DNA from 2 places in the Paenibacillus sp. JNUCC 34 genome. Region 1 is predicted to be linked to the other one. Evidence: riboswitches for the same ligand, from Rfam matches in the RefSeq annotation. Region 1 holds a riboswitch; the other holds the start of a gene.
The links. A riboswitch is a leader RNA that binds a small molecule or an ion and turns the genes downstream of it on or off. The one in region 1 is predicted to bind cobalamin.
Positions count from the first base shown of each region.

Region 2: it holds a riboswitch for cobalamin, as region 1 does, so the genes downstream of both, AC2TF5_RS04940 (ABC transporter substrate-binding protein) here and AC2TF5_RS05435 (ABC transporter substrate-binding protein) in region 1, are expected to answer to the same signal.

Region 1 is NZ_CM177770.1:1,187,257-1,194,251, forward strand. It holds gene AC2TF5_RS05425 (metal-dependent hydrolase) at 1-10, shown strand, start outside; gene lplA (lipoate--protein ligase) at 216-1,217, opposite strand; cobalamin riboswitch at 1,483-1,689, shown strand; gene AC2TF5_RS05435 (ABC transporter substrate-binding protein) at 1,932-2,930, shown strand; gene AC2TF5_RS05440 (FecCD family ABC transporter permease) at 2,927-3,973, shown strand; gene AC2TF5_RS05445 (ABC transporter ATP-binding protein) at 3,970-4,791, shown strand; gene AC2TF5_RS05450 (L-cystine transporter) at 4,999-6,393, shown strand; gene AC2TF5_RS05455 (M24 family metallopeptidase) at 6,497-6,995, opposite strand, start outside.
Region 2 is NZ_CM177770.1:1,079,981-1,086,975, forward strand. It holds gene AC2TF5_RS04915 (hypothetical protein) at 1-177, shown strand, start outside; gene cobD (threonine-phosphate decarboxylase CobD) at 433-1,524, shown strand; gene AC2TF5_RS04925 (adenosylcobinamide amidohydrolase) at 1,541-2,263, shown strand; gene cbiB (adenosylcobinamide-phosphate synthase CbiB) at 2,260-3,237, shown strand; gene AC2TF5_RS04935 (histidine phosphatase family protein) at 3,228-3,818, shown strand; cobalamin riboswitch at 3,910-4,120, shown strand; gene AC2TF5_RS04940 (ABC transporter substrate-binding protein) at 4,358-5,365, shown strand; gene cobT (nicotinate-nucleotide--dimethylbenzimidazole phosphoribosyltransferase) at 5,404-6,474, shown strand; gene cobU (bifunctional adenosylcobinamide kinase/adenosylcobinamide-phosphate guanylyltransferase) at 6,471-6,995, shown strand, end outside.

The DNA of each region.
Region 1 (6,995 bases):
ATCCAAATAATACGAACGGGGGGTGTCCCAAAAGGTCCATGACCTGGGACGCCCTTCATGTCTGTTGTAAGACGCTACCTGTAGAATCGTTCCTACTTAAGAAGTGCACAATAGTAAAACCAAGCAGGCCACCCAAGGATCAAGAATGAATCCTCGAGTGACCTGCTTTTTTTGAAAGATATCCCTGTTAGAATCGTGACGTCAGTATTGTTGCTCTACTCCTCTAAAAAGATCAGACCGATCAGGTCATCAAACTCCAGATTGCCGAAGTAATGCTTGACGTCAATGGATGAGAGGGCTTCTCTTACTTCATTCTCTTCGTAACGTCTGCCGCGAAGCGCATTTTCGATATCGGCGACATCGCCTACACCGAAGAAGTCGCCGTAAATTTTTATTTCACCGATATGTCCGTCTTTAATATTCATGCGGATGTCGATAATGCCGACCGGGAATTTTTTCGCGTGTTTCACATTGCTTTCTGGTGATAAGCCATAGTTCCAGTCCCAGTTTTGGTAACGCTCTTTGGAGATTTGATTTATTATTTCCCAGTCCTTCTCTTGAAGAACGTACTGTGGAACCTGATCAGGCTCCATACTAAAAATCGAACGTAGCAGCTCTGCGCGGAACTGTTCAATCGTCATATCCGTACCCAGCAGCTCCTTAATGTTCGCCACCCGGCTACGGACGGATTTCGTACTCTTTGATTTGAATTTTTCCGGGTTAACTTTAAGTGAAGCTTGTACTTTGTCTAGATCCAGGTCGAACATTAAAGTCCCGTGGCTGAACATGCGTCCCCGTGTAGAGAACTGGGCGTTGCCGGAAATCTTTTTCTCTCCGACTTGAAGGTCATTACGGCCGCTGAGCTCAGCGGGAACACCCATTTTTTGAAGGAAATCGATAACGGGTTGGGTAAACTTTAGGAAATTATGAAATGACTGGCCATCGTCCTTTGTAATAAAGCTGAAATTAAGATTGCCGAGGTCATGGTATACAGCACCACCTCCGGACAATCGCCGAACAACCTGTATATTGTTGTCACGGACAAACTCCTGATTGATTTCTTCAATCGTGTTCTGGTGTTTGCCGATGATAATCGACGGCTGATTAATGTAGAAGAGCAAATAGCTGTCTTCCATAGGCAAGTGCTTCAAAGCGTATTCTTCAATCGCTAGGTTAATGGAAGGATCATGGATTCCCTGATTATCGATAAAGAGCATATGTACGCCTCCGTATAGTTTCTTTTCTGGTATAAAGCTTCAGATCTATTGTAAACCAATGTCCGGCTTTAGGGCAAAGGGGGAGGGGCAATTCACAGGCGCATACGAATAAATACGTGAGATATCTATGATGGTTATACAGGCGGAAATAAGGTCCACGGCAAGCGGGGAGCGGCTATTCAATTTTTCTCTGTGAAGTTTCAGGTTGTAAGCCGAGAGGATATTTCATATAATCGTCAAAAGAGAAGTAAGCTTGGCAAAAAAGAATATTCAATACTCGCGAGGTCCTGGAGAATAAGCAAAGCATATGTTTTGCTCCCGGGTTAAAAGGGAAGTCGGTGCAAGTCCGGCGCGGTCCCGCCACTGTGAATCAGGGATATCCTCCATTACTGCCACTGGCCTGAACAGGGTCGGGAAGGCGGAGGTGTCATTTCAACCTGTAAGTCAGGAGACCTGCCCGCGTAATGATCTGACGGTCCTTCGAGGAAAGGATTACGTTTGGCGGACCTAATGTGGGTGATGTGTTGTACTATAGCTAAACTCCCATTAATTGGATGAGGTTCATTGTTTCCGAAACGTAGCCCCTGATTCTTCTGCGGAGAAATCAGGGGCTTTTTTGTGGTTGGATGTAAGGATTTCCGTCAGAAATCAGGTTTATTGAGTACCTAAGGCAAGCCGGTGTTGTTCTCAAACTAGGGTTAGGAGAGAAAATCGATGAAAAAAATAATGAAGTCATGGTCCGCCATGTTGGCGGTACTGATGCTGGTCCTGTCGCTGGCAGCTTGTGGAGGAGAAACAGATCCGAAGGAGGCGACCCCTGCACCAGAGGCTGAACAAGGGCAGAAACCGGAAGCACCTGCCTCTGAAACTACCAAAACGGTTTATCCGTTAACTTTAAAGGATGCTACAGGCGAGGAAATGACATTTGATAAGGCTCCAGCAAAAGTTGTATCGCTGTCTCCTTCTGAGACGGAAAAATTGTTCGCGCTTGGCTTGGATGAAGAAATTGTCGGTGTATCCGAAGTGGACGACTACCCGGAGGCAGCCAAATCCAAGCCGAAAATGGGCGGTTATGATATGGATGTTGAGGCCATTGTTGCTTCAGGCGCGGATGTTATTTTTACAGCGGCGATGAATGAACAGAACGTACAGAAGCTTCGCGACCTCGGAATCAAGCTGTTCGTGAACGACCCTAAGACGATTGCTGAAGTCATGGACAACATTAAGGTAGTTGGAGAGATTACGGATCGTCAGGTGGAAGCTCAAGGCATCGTAGATCAAATGCAGAAGGATATGGACCTCGTGAAAGAAGCGGTTAAATCCGTAAAAGATGAGGATAAGAAAAAAGTGTATGTGGAGTTCTCACCGGGTTGGACGGTAGGAAAGGGCACATATCTGGATGAGATGCTCAATATAAGCAATTCAGCCAATGTGGCTGGCGACAGCGAAGGCTGGTTTGAAATCAGTGAAGAGAAGATTATTGCAGCGAATCCAGATGTGATTTTGTATTCCAGCAATGTCGTGGATGAATCCACCAAAAAAACTTTGGATCAAATCATTAAAGAACGAAGCGGCTGGGATCAGATCGAAGCTGTGAAAAACAATAAGCTGATTAAAATTGATGACAATCTGATCAGCCGCCCGGGACCTCGTGTAACTCAAGGATTGGTTGAAGTAGCGAAGGCGGTCTATCCGGAACTGATGACCCCATGAGTAAAAAACTTGCGGGTTATGGAACGGGTGGGCTCCTGCTCTTACTGCTGACGCTGATCGTCAGCCTCGGCATCGGCTCCGTCCATCTGCCCGTTAAGGATATTGGAGCCATGCTGGTTCATCGATTGCCCTGGATCGGAGACTCGATCACTCCCAACTGGGAAGTAGCTTCCGAGCAGATCATCATGAAGGTGCGACTTCCCCGAATACTGCTCGGTATGCTGGTTGGGGCATCCCTTGCGGTGGCCGGTGCTGCTTTTCAAGGTGTGCTTAGAAATCCGCTCGCCGATCCGTTTACGCTCGGTGTATCCTCCGGTGCATCACTTGGTGCTGCGTTTCTGATCTTCTACGGATTGCAGTACTCTTTTGCGGGTGCCTGGACCCTGCCGATCGTTGCATTTATGACCGGGGCGATCACACTGTGGATTGTGCTGCTCCTCGCCCGAGATCACGGTAAGATACCGACTAATGCATTGATTTTGTCAGGTGTGGTTATGCAGTCCTTTTTAGGAGCGGTAGTTTCATTCTTGACGGTAATGTCACGAGACACGCTAACGGATATTCTATTCTGGACGATGGGAAGTTTAAGCATGCGGGGATGGTCATATATAGCTGTCCTTTTCCCGTATTTTACTGTAGGCTTCTTATATTTGTGGAGCCGGGCGCGTACACTGAATTTGTTGTCTTTAGGTGAACGTCAGGCGGCACATATGGGGCTTAATGTCGATCGTCTGAAGACCAGTGTGCTTATTGTTGCCACCCTTCTAACGGCTGCGGCTGTGTCTGTGTCCGGTGTGATCGGCTTCGTGGGACTGGTTGTTCCTCATATGATCCGTCTCATCACCGGTTCTGATTACCGGATCATCATTCCATTATCGGCATTGGGTGGAGCGATTTTCATGGTCTGGTCCGATACGGCTGCCAGATCCATTCTGTCGCCGACCGAAATTCCGATCGGGGTAGTAACTGCATTTGTTGGAGCTCCGTTCTTTGCTTATTTGCTGTACCGGAACAAAAAGCAGCGTAGGGAGGGAAGCGTATGATCACACTTCAAGACGTAAGCAAGCGCTTTGACCGGGTGAACGCGGTGACCGGTATCGATTGGAACGTAAGTGCTCAGGAATGGTGGGGCATTATTGGTCCGAACGGAAGCGGTAAATCCACGCTGCTGCATCTTTTGTCAGGTGTGGTGTCGCCATCGTCTGGACATTTACAGTTTCGTGGCAGAGAAGTTTCAAGTTATAACAGAAAGGAGCTTGCCCGCTCTGTAGCGGTGCTTCAGCAGGAGGGGCTCGCTCCGTCTGATTTTACAGTGCGCGAGGTTCTGGAAATGGGACGTTACCCGTTTCAAGACTGGATGGGACGGGAGAAGAAAGATTCCGGACCGCTTCTGGATCGTATTATCCGAAAGCTGGAACTGGAAAAATTCGAATCCAGACGGCTTGATCAATTAAGCGGGGGACAGCGCCAACGTGCAGCCCTTGGCAAAGTAATGGCTCAGGAACCTACACTTTTGCTGCTTGATGAGCCGACAACGTATTTAGATATCCGTCATCAGCTGCAATTTATGAACATGGTTGCAGAGTGGCGCGAAGATACCGGTATAACGGTAATTAGCGTGCTCCATGATCTTAATTTGGCGGCTCAGTTCTGTGACCGGCTTCTGGTGCTTCAGGATGGAAAGATCGCGGGAGAGGGAACCCCGGCTGAAATACTGACCGAAGATTTTATCCGGCGAGTATTCCGGGTGGATCCGGCGGTCGTCAGCCATCCTGAAAATGGCGCTCCCCAGGTTCTTCTGACTGCAAACGTCTCTGATTCAAGCGTTCAGGCAGAGATCCATACGGAAGCTGGAAGATGAATCTAGTCCGGGAAAAATGGAAATATTCTATATGTAAGCAAAATTTTAAGACGGCTGATAGCCGTCTTTTTTGTATATATGGAGCATATCTTTTTTTATGAAAAAAATAGATGTCGGATCGGATTTAACGGGTAATGTTTAAAGTGCGTCCGTATTTGGAAATGAATACGTAGTAGCACTTATCAAACAAAAGGGAGGCATCAGGCGATGGAAACACTCTGGATCGTTATCAATGTCCTTGTGCTGCTTCTGCTTATCGGAATATTGTATTGGATGCAAAAAAAACACTACTCGTTTACCAAGCGGGTGTTTGCCGGGCTCGGTCTCGGTGTGCTATTCGGTGCGATTTTGCAGTTCATTTATTCGGCTGACTCGGATATCATAGCGAAATCGTCGCAGTGGTTTAATCTAGTGGGGTACGGGTATGTTCGTCTGCTGCAAATGATGGTCATACCACTAATTATGGTATCGATCATCTCTGCTATTATGAATTTGAAGGGCGGACGCAATCTCGGCAAAATGAGTGGGCTTATCATCGCTGTTCTGATATTAACGACAGGCGTAGCCGCGTCAGTAGGTATTGCAACAACACTTACGTTTGATCTGTCCGCTGAGAATATTCAGGCCGGATCTGCAGAGCACGAACAGGGGGCGCTGCTGGAACAAAAACTGGGAGATGTTTCAGACCAGACTTTGCCGCAGCAAATACTGGAGTTTGTTCCGTCAAATCCGTTCGCAGATATGACCGGTGCCAGAAGATCGTCCACGATTGCAGTTGTGATATTCTCTGCTTTTATCGGCATTGCTGTGCTAGGAATTGACCGGAAGTATCCGGAGCAAGCAGAAACGTTTCGCGGTATGGTCCGCGCCCTTTATGCCGTGGTGATGCGAATTGTAACCTTGATTCTGAGACTGACACCGTACGGGATATTGGCACTTATGGCCAAGACGATAGCAGGAACGGATCTTCAAGTCATTCTAGACCTTGTCGATTTTGTTCTGGCGTCTTATGTAGCGCTAATCGTCATGTTTATTATCCATCTGATTCTGCTGTCCCTGTTCGGATTTAATCCGATGATTTATGTCAGAAAAGCGCTGCCAGTCCTGACTTTTGCGTTTACATCACGCTCCAGCGCCGCATCTATTCCACTGATTGTGCAAACCCAGAATAAGAAACTAGGCGTTCAGGAAGGGATTGCGAATCTGTCCGCTTCCTTGGGAGCCACCATGGGACAGAATGGTTGTGCAGGTATCTACCCTGCTATGCTGGCGGTTATGATTGCACCTACCGCGGGTATCAATCCGATGGACTGGACGTTTATACTCACACTCATTGTTGTCGTAATGATCAGCTCCTTCGGTGTTGCCGGAGTGGGCGGCGGAGCGACGTTTGCCTCTTTGATCGTGCTGTCCACGATGAATCTGCCTGTAGCTTTGGCAGGACTTCTGATCTCGGTTGAACCGCTGATTGATATGGGCCGGACGGCGCTTAATGTCAACGGCTCCATAACTGCAGGTCTGGTTACGGGTAAAGTGATGAAGGAAGTTAATACCGATGTGTATAAGGACCGTAATCAAGATATTGATGTGATGCAGACATAAAACGAAATAAACGAAAAAGCGGCCGCTTCACCGGTATGTTTCGGGAAAGCGGCCGCTTTTTGTGAAATGAGAACTTATCGGCGGCATGCCTAAATCAGAACAGTCAACCGATGACTGTAAGTTGTTTAGGGAAAGAGGTCAGTACTTCGACACCGCTATCTGTAACACACACGTCGTCCTCGATCCGGACACCGCCTACACCCGGCACGTAGATGCCGGGTTCGATTGTAAATACAGCTCCTGGCTGCAGCAAATCTTCATTGAGACCGTGAACCGATGGGTACTCATGCACATCCATACCTAGACCATGACCTAAACGATGCAAAAACGCAGGCCCGTAGCCGGCCTCATCAATAACTTCCCTTGCAGCCTTATCGATTGAACCGTACGTAACGCCAGGCTTTACAGCCTGAATAGCTGCTTCGTTAGCGGACAAAACGGTGTTGTAAATACGTTCTTGCTCGGCATTGATATCCCCGACTGCAAACGTTCGGGTAATGTCTGAAGCATATCCGCCCGCATACACGCCGAGGTCAAACATTAGCAGGTCCCCTGGTTCGATTTGTCGTAGCCCAGGAACGCCGTGAGGCAGGGCTGTGTTG
Region 2 (6,995 bases), 110 kb from region 1:
TATATGGATGAATATGGGGATGGTGATGAGGATGATGATGATGCATACCCTCATGTCCGTAATGTTGATGGGATTGGGGATCCCTTTGTTGAGTTTCTTGAACGCTATAGTTTTCTTGACTCATTGATTTTCTCCTTTCGTCTTGAGCTAATTCATATTATGTCTGCGATTGATTAGTGACACTTGACCTAGATAAATTGGGCTACCAAAATAAGTATTGTAAATAGGGGCAATGAAGCGATTAACAGAGCATTCCGTGGGTTATTATTCAAAATCGACATTTGATGATTTAACATCGCTTATGGGCGATCGTTAAAATGGACAATTTAGAAGCCTTTTTTATGCAACAAAATATACTTATGAATTGACGCATTCGAAGAATCCACGCAATAATGGAACCATTGAATAATTTTAGGCAGAGGAGTAATCGGTATGTTAGAGCGTTACGGACATGGAGGAGATTTGGAAAGTGCTGCAAAGGCATATGGAATTGAAGAGAGTGTATTTCTAGATTTCAGTGCTAACATAAATCCTCTTGGTCCACCTGGGCAAGTACTAAAGCAATTGGAGCTGGCTCTATCGTCAATCATTCGTTATCCTGATCCAGGCCATCGGCAATTTAAACATATCCTTGGTCGTAAGCTGAGAGTTAACGAAGATAACATCTGTGTAGGGAATGGTGCGGCAGAGTGTATGTCCCTTATTCTACTCGGGCTTCACCCACAGAAGGTAGGCATTATTGAACCCTGTTTCTCGGAGTACCGCCAGTTATCAGAACAATTTGATATAGAAGTGCATTCGGTACGCGGTAGACAAAACAAGGATTGGAAAGCAACGATCGAGGACATTGGCGAATTGATACAACAGGTGAACCTGGTGTTTATTGGACAGCCGAACAATCCGAATGGTGTACAGTATACTCTTCAAGAGCTGCATATATTAGCTGAGTTGGCTGAGCAATCGCAGACCTATCTCGTTGTAGATGAAGCTTTTATTGATTTCATTCCAGAACAACAGCAAGCGTCATTATTGACGCAGCTCGAAAAGTATCCCCGTACGCTGCTAGTACGGTCTATGACGAAGTTTTATGCCATACCAGGTCTGCGATTGGGCTACACCTTGGCACATCCAGATGTCATCAAATCCATGACAAGAAAGCAGGTAACTTGGAGTGTGAATGGATTGGCATTGTTAGCGGGTGAGGCGGCACTTGATTGTGATAAAGAATTCGAGCGAAACACCATGGAACTAATAACGAAGGAGCGTGAAGTGCTGGTCCAAGGGCTTCGAAGATTAGGATGTGAGGTAAGTCCGGGGGAAGCGAATTTCTTATTAGTAAGACTTCCTGATCCATGGCGTGCGATAGATATGCAGCGGGAACTTGGAATCCGGGGGATATTAATTCGAAGTTGTGCGATGTATCCTGGACTGGGACAAGGACATATTCGGATCGCAGTTAAAGGCTCGGAAGCAAATCAAGTATTTCTAACGGAGATACAGAGTGTGATAGAGAGTTTAGGATGAGAATAGGAGTTTAAAGATGACAACACCTTTTTTAAATGGAGACAGTACGCTTTATAAATCTAAGGCTTGGCCCGGTCTAACGCTTACACGGCATGAATGTCATTTGCTGCTCCAATCCCCTGTCCATATGGATTGTCTTAGCAGCGCTATATACGGCGGAGGTATGGGGAGGATCGATCGGGTAGCCAATATTTATGTAGATCGGTTCTATGATTGCAATCATCCGGAAAAAGATGTGGAGAAGCTGTTCCAAGAGTGGGGCTATACACAGCAATCTACGGCAGGATTATTGACAGCTGTTCGGCTCAAACATGCTGCTGTTCTTGAAGAAACCGGGGAAGACGCTTCCCTATTCTGTTGTACTACGGCGGGAGTATCGAACGGCGCACGTGCTGGATCTGAGCGGACTACATATCCAGTTTATCAACCGGGTACGATTAATATCATGCTCATCATTGATGCTAGAATGACTCAAGCAGCGATGGTGAATGCTGTTACAACCGCTGTAGAAGCGAAGGTAGCTGCTCTGGCTGATCTGGGAATTCGTGATGCAGAGAATGGATTGATCGCTACAGGAACCACAACGGATGCTATCGTGTTAGGAGTCAGTCAATCCGCTTCCTATTCTACTGAACATCGATATTGTGGAACGGCAACGGATCTGGGAGCTGCGATTGGGCGGGTGGTTTATGGAACGGTAAAAGAAAGCTTGAAGGCTGCGGGAGTGAATCCATCATGATGGAGTGGGCAACAATATTCATAATATGCGCTGCATACCTATTGGATCTCATCATTGGAGACCCGCGCTGGCTTCCTCACCCTGTGATAAGTATGGGAAATTCGATCAAACGGTTAGAGAAGAGGATTCGTAGTCATGTCATTCAACCGGACCAACTGAAAAAGGCCGGAATTCTACTCCCGGTTATTATCGTGGGAGGTTCGCTGCTTATAACCTGGGTATTGTTGAGAGGACTTTATATGATTCATCCATGGCTTGCAACGGGAGCGGAGGTCATATTAATCGCTACGACCATTGCTACGAAAGGGCTTAAGGATGCGGGTATGGAAGTGTACAATCATCTTAACCGTGGGGATTTACCTGCTGCTCGGCAAGCACTAGGAATGATTGTTGGACGTGATACAGCGCACTTAGACGAGCCTGAGGTTGTTCGTGGTACGGTTGAGACGGTCGCAGAAAATATTGTTGATGCCATAGTGTCTCCGCTATTCTACGCACTTATTGGAGGAGCTCCACTTGCAATGGCTTATCGGGCTGTGAATACCCTAGATTCTATGGTTGGGTACAAGAATGATAAATATATTAACCTGGGGTGGGCTTCGGCCCGTTTGGATGATATTGCTAACTTCATTCCAGCACGAATAACAGCTCTATTACTGATCGTTAGCAGTTGGATCATGCGTCTGGATTACAAAAAATCTTATCGTACCATAAGACACGATGCCCATCTCCATCCAAGTCCCAACAGTGGATTTCCTGAATCAGCTGTAGCTGGAGCTTTAGGAATTCGGCTCGGAGGTGAGAACGCCTATAACGGTGTGGTATCTTTTCGTGCATATATGGGCGAATATTCCCGTCCGATGGATAAGGGGGATATTCAGTCAACCATTAGATTAATGCTGGCTGCATCGTTATTATTTCTGCTCCTGAGCATACTTGCCATATGGAGTATAGGTGGTACATTATGGAGTTAAAGCTCATATGTATTCGTCATGGGAAAACGCAGTGGAATAAGGATAAACGATATTTAGGTCATACAGATATAGGAATTCTCCAAGAGTCATTGAAGGAGCTTTTGCCTGTGAAAAATGCCCTTGAAGGAAGAACGTTTCATAAGGTATTCTGTAGTGACTTAAAGAGATGCAGGGAAACGCTCGATTGGATTTATTCTGCTTCAACAGATAGCGTAGTCTTCGATAACCGTTTACGAGAAATGGATTTTGGAGATTGGGAGGGGAAGACATACGATCAGTTAAAGCATTCTAGGATCTACCGGGAATGGCTGGACAATCCTCAATCCGTGACTCCTCCAGGAGGTGAAGCCTGGGAGCATTTTCAGGGGAGGCTGGCAGACTTTATGAACAGCCTGACCTATTGGGTGAAAGATGGAAGTAAGGATAACCAGGTGCTAATGGTGACTCATGGTGGAGTGATAAGACAACTAGCGACTATGACCATTCCAGGTTCGACGTTCTGGGATTTCTCTGCAGATCCGGGGAGCTTGTTAACGTTGAAGTTGACATGTGATAAGGGCAAATGGATTGGACACTTGTGAGTGAGCCATTAGAGCACTGTTTTTAAGGGGTTGTAAGGTGTCCTTATCTAACTTATAATTTTAAATTGAGAGGTAATACTTGTATCTAAATGAATATAAAAACTTGTGAGGTCTAGATTAGAAGCACAAATATGTGCTTTTATTGCCTAGTTAATGGGGAAGCCGGTGCAATTCCGGCACGGTCCCGCCACTGTGAACAGGGATGTTCTCGATTTACCACTGTTTTGCAACAAGCAGAATGGGAAGGTGAGAATATTAGCGAACCTGTGAGTCAGGAGACCTGCCTTATGAGTAGTACGACGGTCCTTCGAGGAAAGGATTACGTTTGGCTTGTGGAAGTACTGCGATTTTAACCCGGTACATAGCCGCGGGACTCATGGCAATTACTATGAACCCCGTATGACGTAATCCCTGATTCTTTCTTGTAAAAGAAGATCAGGTTTTTTTTGTTGCACAGACTATCGTTGAGATCATTTATTGAAATAACAAGGGGAGCATCTCGCAGAACATGAAAACGAAGATAGAGGAGAGAAATCACAATGAAACAAATGTGGAAGAGTTGGACTACGGGTGCTATAACGATCATTCTGGTACTAGCGCTCGCAGCTTGCGGAAGCAATAATGAACCGAAACAAGAGACAGAACCAGCACCGGCAGCAACAGAACAAGTGAATCCCCCCGCTGAAGAGACAAGTGTACTGAAAACAGAGTATCCTCTAACTGTAAAGGATGCTACAGGTGAGACTCTTACATTTAAAGAGGCGCCAAAGAAGATTATATCCATCTCGCCTGCAGAGACAGAAAGCTTGTTTTCGCTAGGGTTAGATGAGCAGATTATCGGTGTTTCTGACTATGATGATTATCCGGAAGCAGCAACAACCAAGCCGAAAATGGGTGGTTTGTACAATCCTAACGAGGAAGCAATTATCGCAGCACAACCTGACCTCGTAGTAACAGGTATCTCTATGAGTGCAGAAGCTGCACAGCATTTGCGTGATCTAGGTATCACTATCTTCAAGACAGATCCGAAAACGGTGAATGATGTTATTGCAAATATTGAATTGTTTGGACAAATAACGGATCACCAAGAAGAAGCAAAAACGGTTATAGACAAAATGAAACAAGAGCAGAATGAAGTAACAGAAGCGGTTAAATCACTTACACCTGAACAGAAAAAGAAAATATATATCGAGTTTTCCCCTGGTTGGACGGTAGGTAGTGGTGAGTTTATGGATGAATTAATCACTCTAGCTGGTGGAGTTAACGTTGCTGCTGATACAGCGGGATGGTATGAAATCAGTGAAGAGAAAATCATTAAAGATAATCCTGATGTGATTCTGTTCTCAAAGAATGTTATTGATGACAAAACACAGAAAACGTTAGACCAAATGATTAAAGCACGTAGTGGGTGGGATCAAATAACAGCTGTTAAGAATGATGCTGTCTATGGATTAGACGATAACCTGGTTAGTCGTCCCGGTCCACGTGTGACAGAAGGTCTCAAAGAAATAGCAAAAGCGATCTATCCTGAGCTGTTGAAGCCATAAGTAGTCACAACTAAGAGCAACTAAAGGAGAAATGATGTATGAAACAAGGAATCATGGAACGTATCGGAGAAATTCGCGGTCTTGATCAAGCTGCGATTCAGGCTGCAAAATCACATATAAGTAACCTTACTATCCCTCCGGGAAGCTTGGGTAAATTGGAGGCAATGGCACTACAGCTTGCTGGGATTACTGGAGTAGTAAAGCCTTCTTTTGACCGTAGAGAAGTTATTGTTATGGCAGGCGATCATGGTGTATGTGAAGAGGGCGTAAGTGCTTTTCCACAAGAAGTTACACCTCAAATGATTCATAATTTTCTTGCGGGTGGTGCAGCTGTTAACGTTCTTGCCAGACAGGCAGGTGCAGAAGTTGTATGTGTGGATATCGGAGTGAATAGTGAATTGTCCCATCCCGATCTCCTATCGCGTAAAATTCGGTATGGTACAGCTAATATGGCACAAGGTCCTGCAATGACTCATGAAGAAGCGATTCAGTCCATTCTTGTTGGTGTGAAGGTAGTTGAAGATGCTGTCAAACGTGGCGTTCAACTATTTATAACTGGCGAAATGGGGATTGGAAACACGACGGCAAGCTCAGCGGTGACCTGTGCACTCTCTAATATTCAGGTCAGCGATGCGGTTGGAAGAGGGACAGGAATTGACGATTCTCGTCTACAGCATAAGATTGCCGTTGTTGAACAAGCGTTGAAGGTCAATGCTCCTGACGCGCTTGATCCTATAGATGTACTAGCTAAGGTAGGCGGTCTTGAAATTGGTGGTTTAGTAGGTGTAATTCTTGGATCAGCAGTAAACGGTTGTCCGGTTATAATCGATGGATTTATTTCTAGCGCAGCGGCGTTGCTTGCCAAAGCGATCTGTCCAACATCTGCTGATTACATGATTGTGTCGCATGTTTCTCATGAACAAGGACATCGGCAGCTATTACAAGAATTGAATCTTCGTCCTGCATTGGAATTAGACCTTCGTATTGGTGAAGGTACAGGTGGGGTATTGTGTCTACATCTTGTGGATGCAGCGTGTCGGATTGTCAGTGAAATGGCAACCTTCGAAAGTGCGGGTGTCTCAGGTGAAACCAAGGAGCAGACGAAATGATCATACTCGTCACAGGCGGGGCAAGAAGCGGGAAAAGCAGCTTTGCTGAGAGGTTATGTATGTCGAAGTCACAGGAAGCCATATATGTCGCTACGGCTCAAGCTTTCGATGATGAGATGAAGGAGCGAATTGCTCTTCATAAGCTTCAGCGCAGTCAAGCGAACTATTCCTGGCGAAATGTAGAAGAACCGTTTCAACTCGTGAAGCTCCTGAGTGATATGCGTGAGAACAGTCAGGGTGATGATGCTCCTACGGTTCTAGTGGACTGCCTTACGATATGGCTATCTAATATTCTTCTATCCTATGAAGGACAGGAGGATATGCAAGAGAAGGTAAAAGCTGAAATTCTTTGTCTTGTAGAGCAAGCACAGCAATACCCTGGATATTTAATCATGGTAACTAATGAGGTTGGCAGTGGTATTGTACCAGAATATCCTCTTGGCAGAATGTATCGCGATTTGGCTGGGTATATGAATCAGGCAGTCTCCAGAAGCAGTTCTGAGGTTTTCCTGGTCACCGCA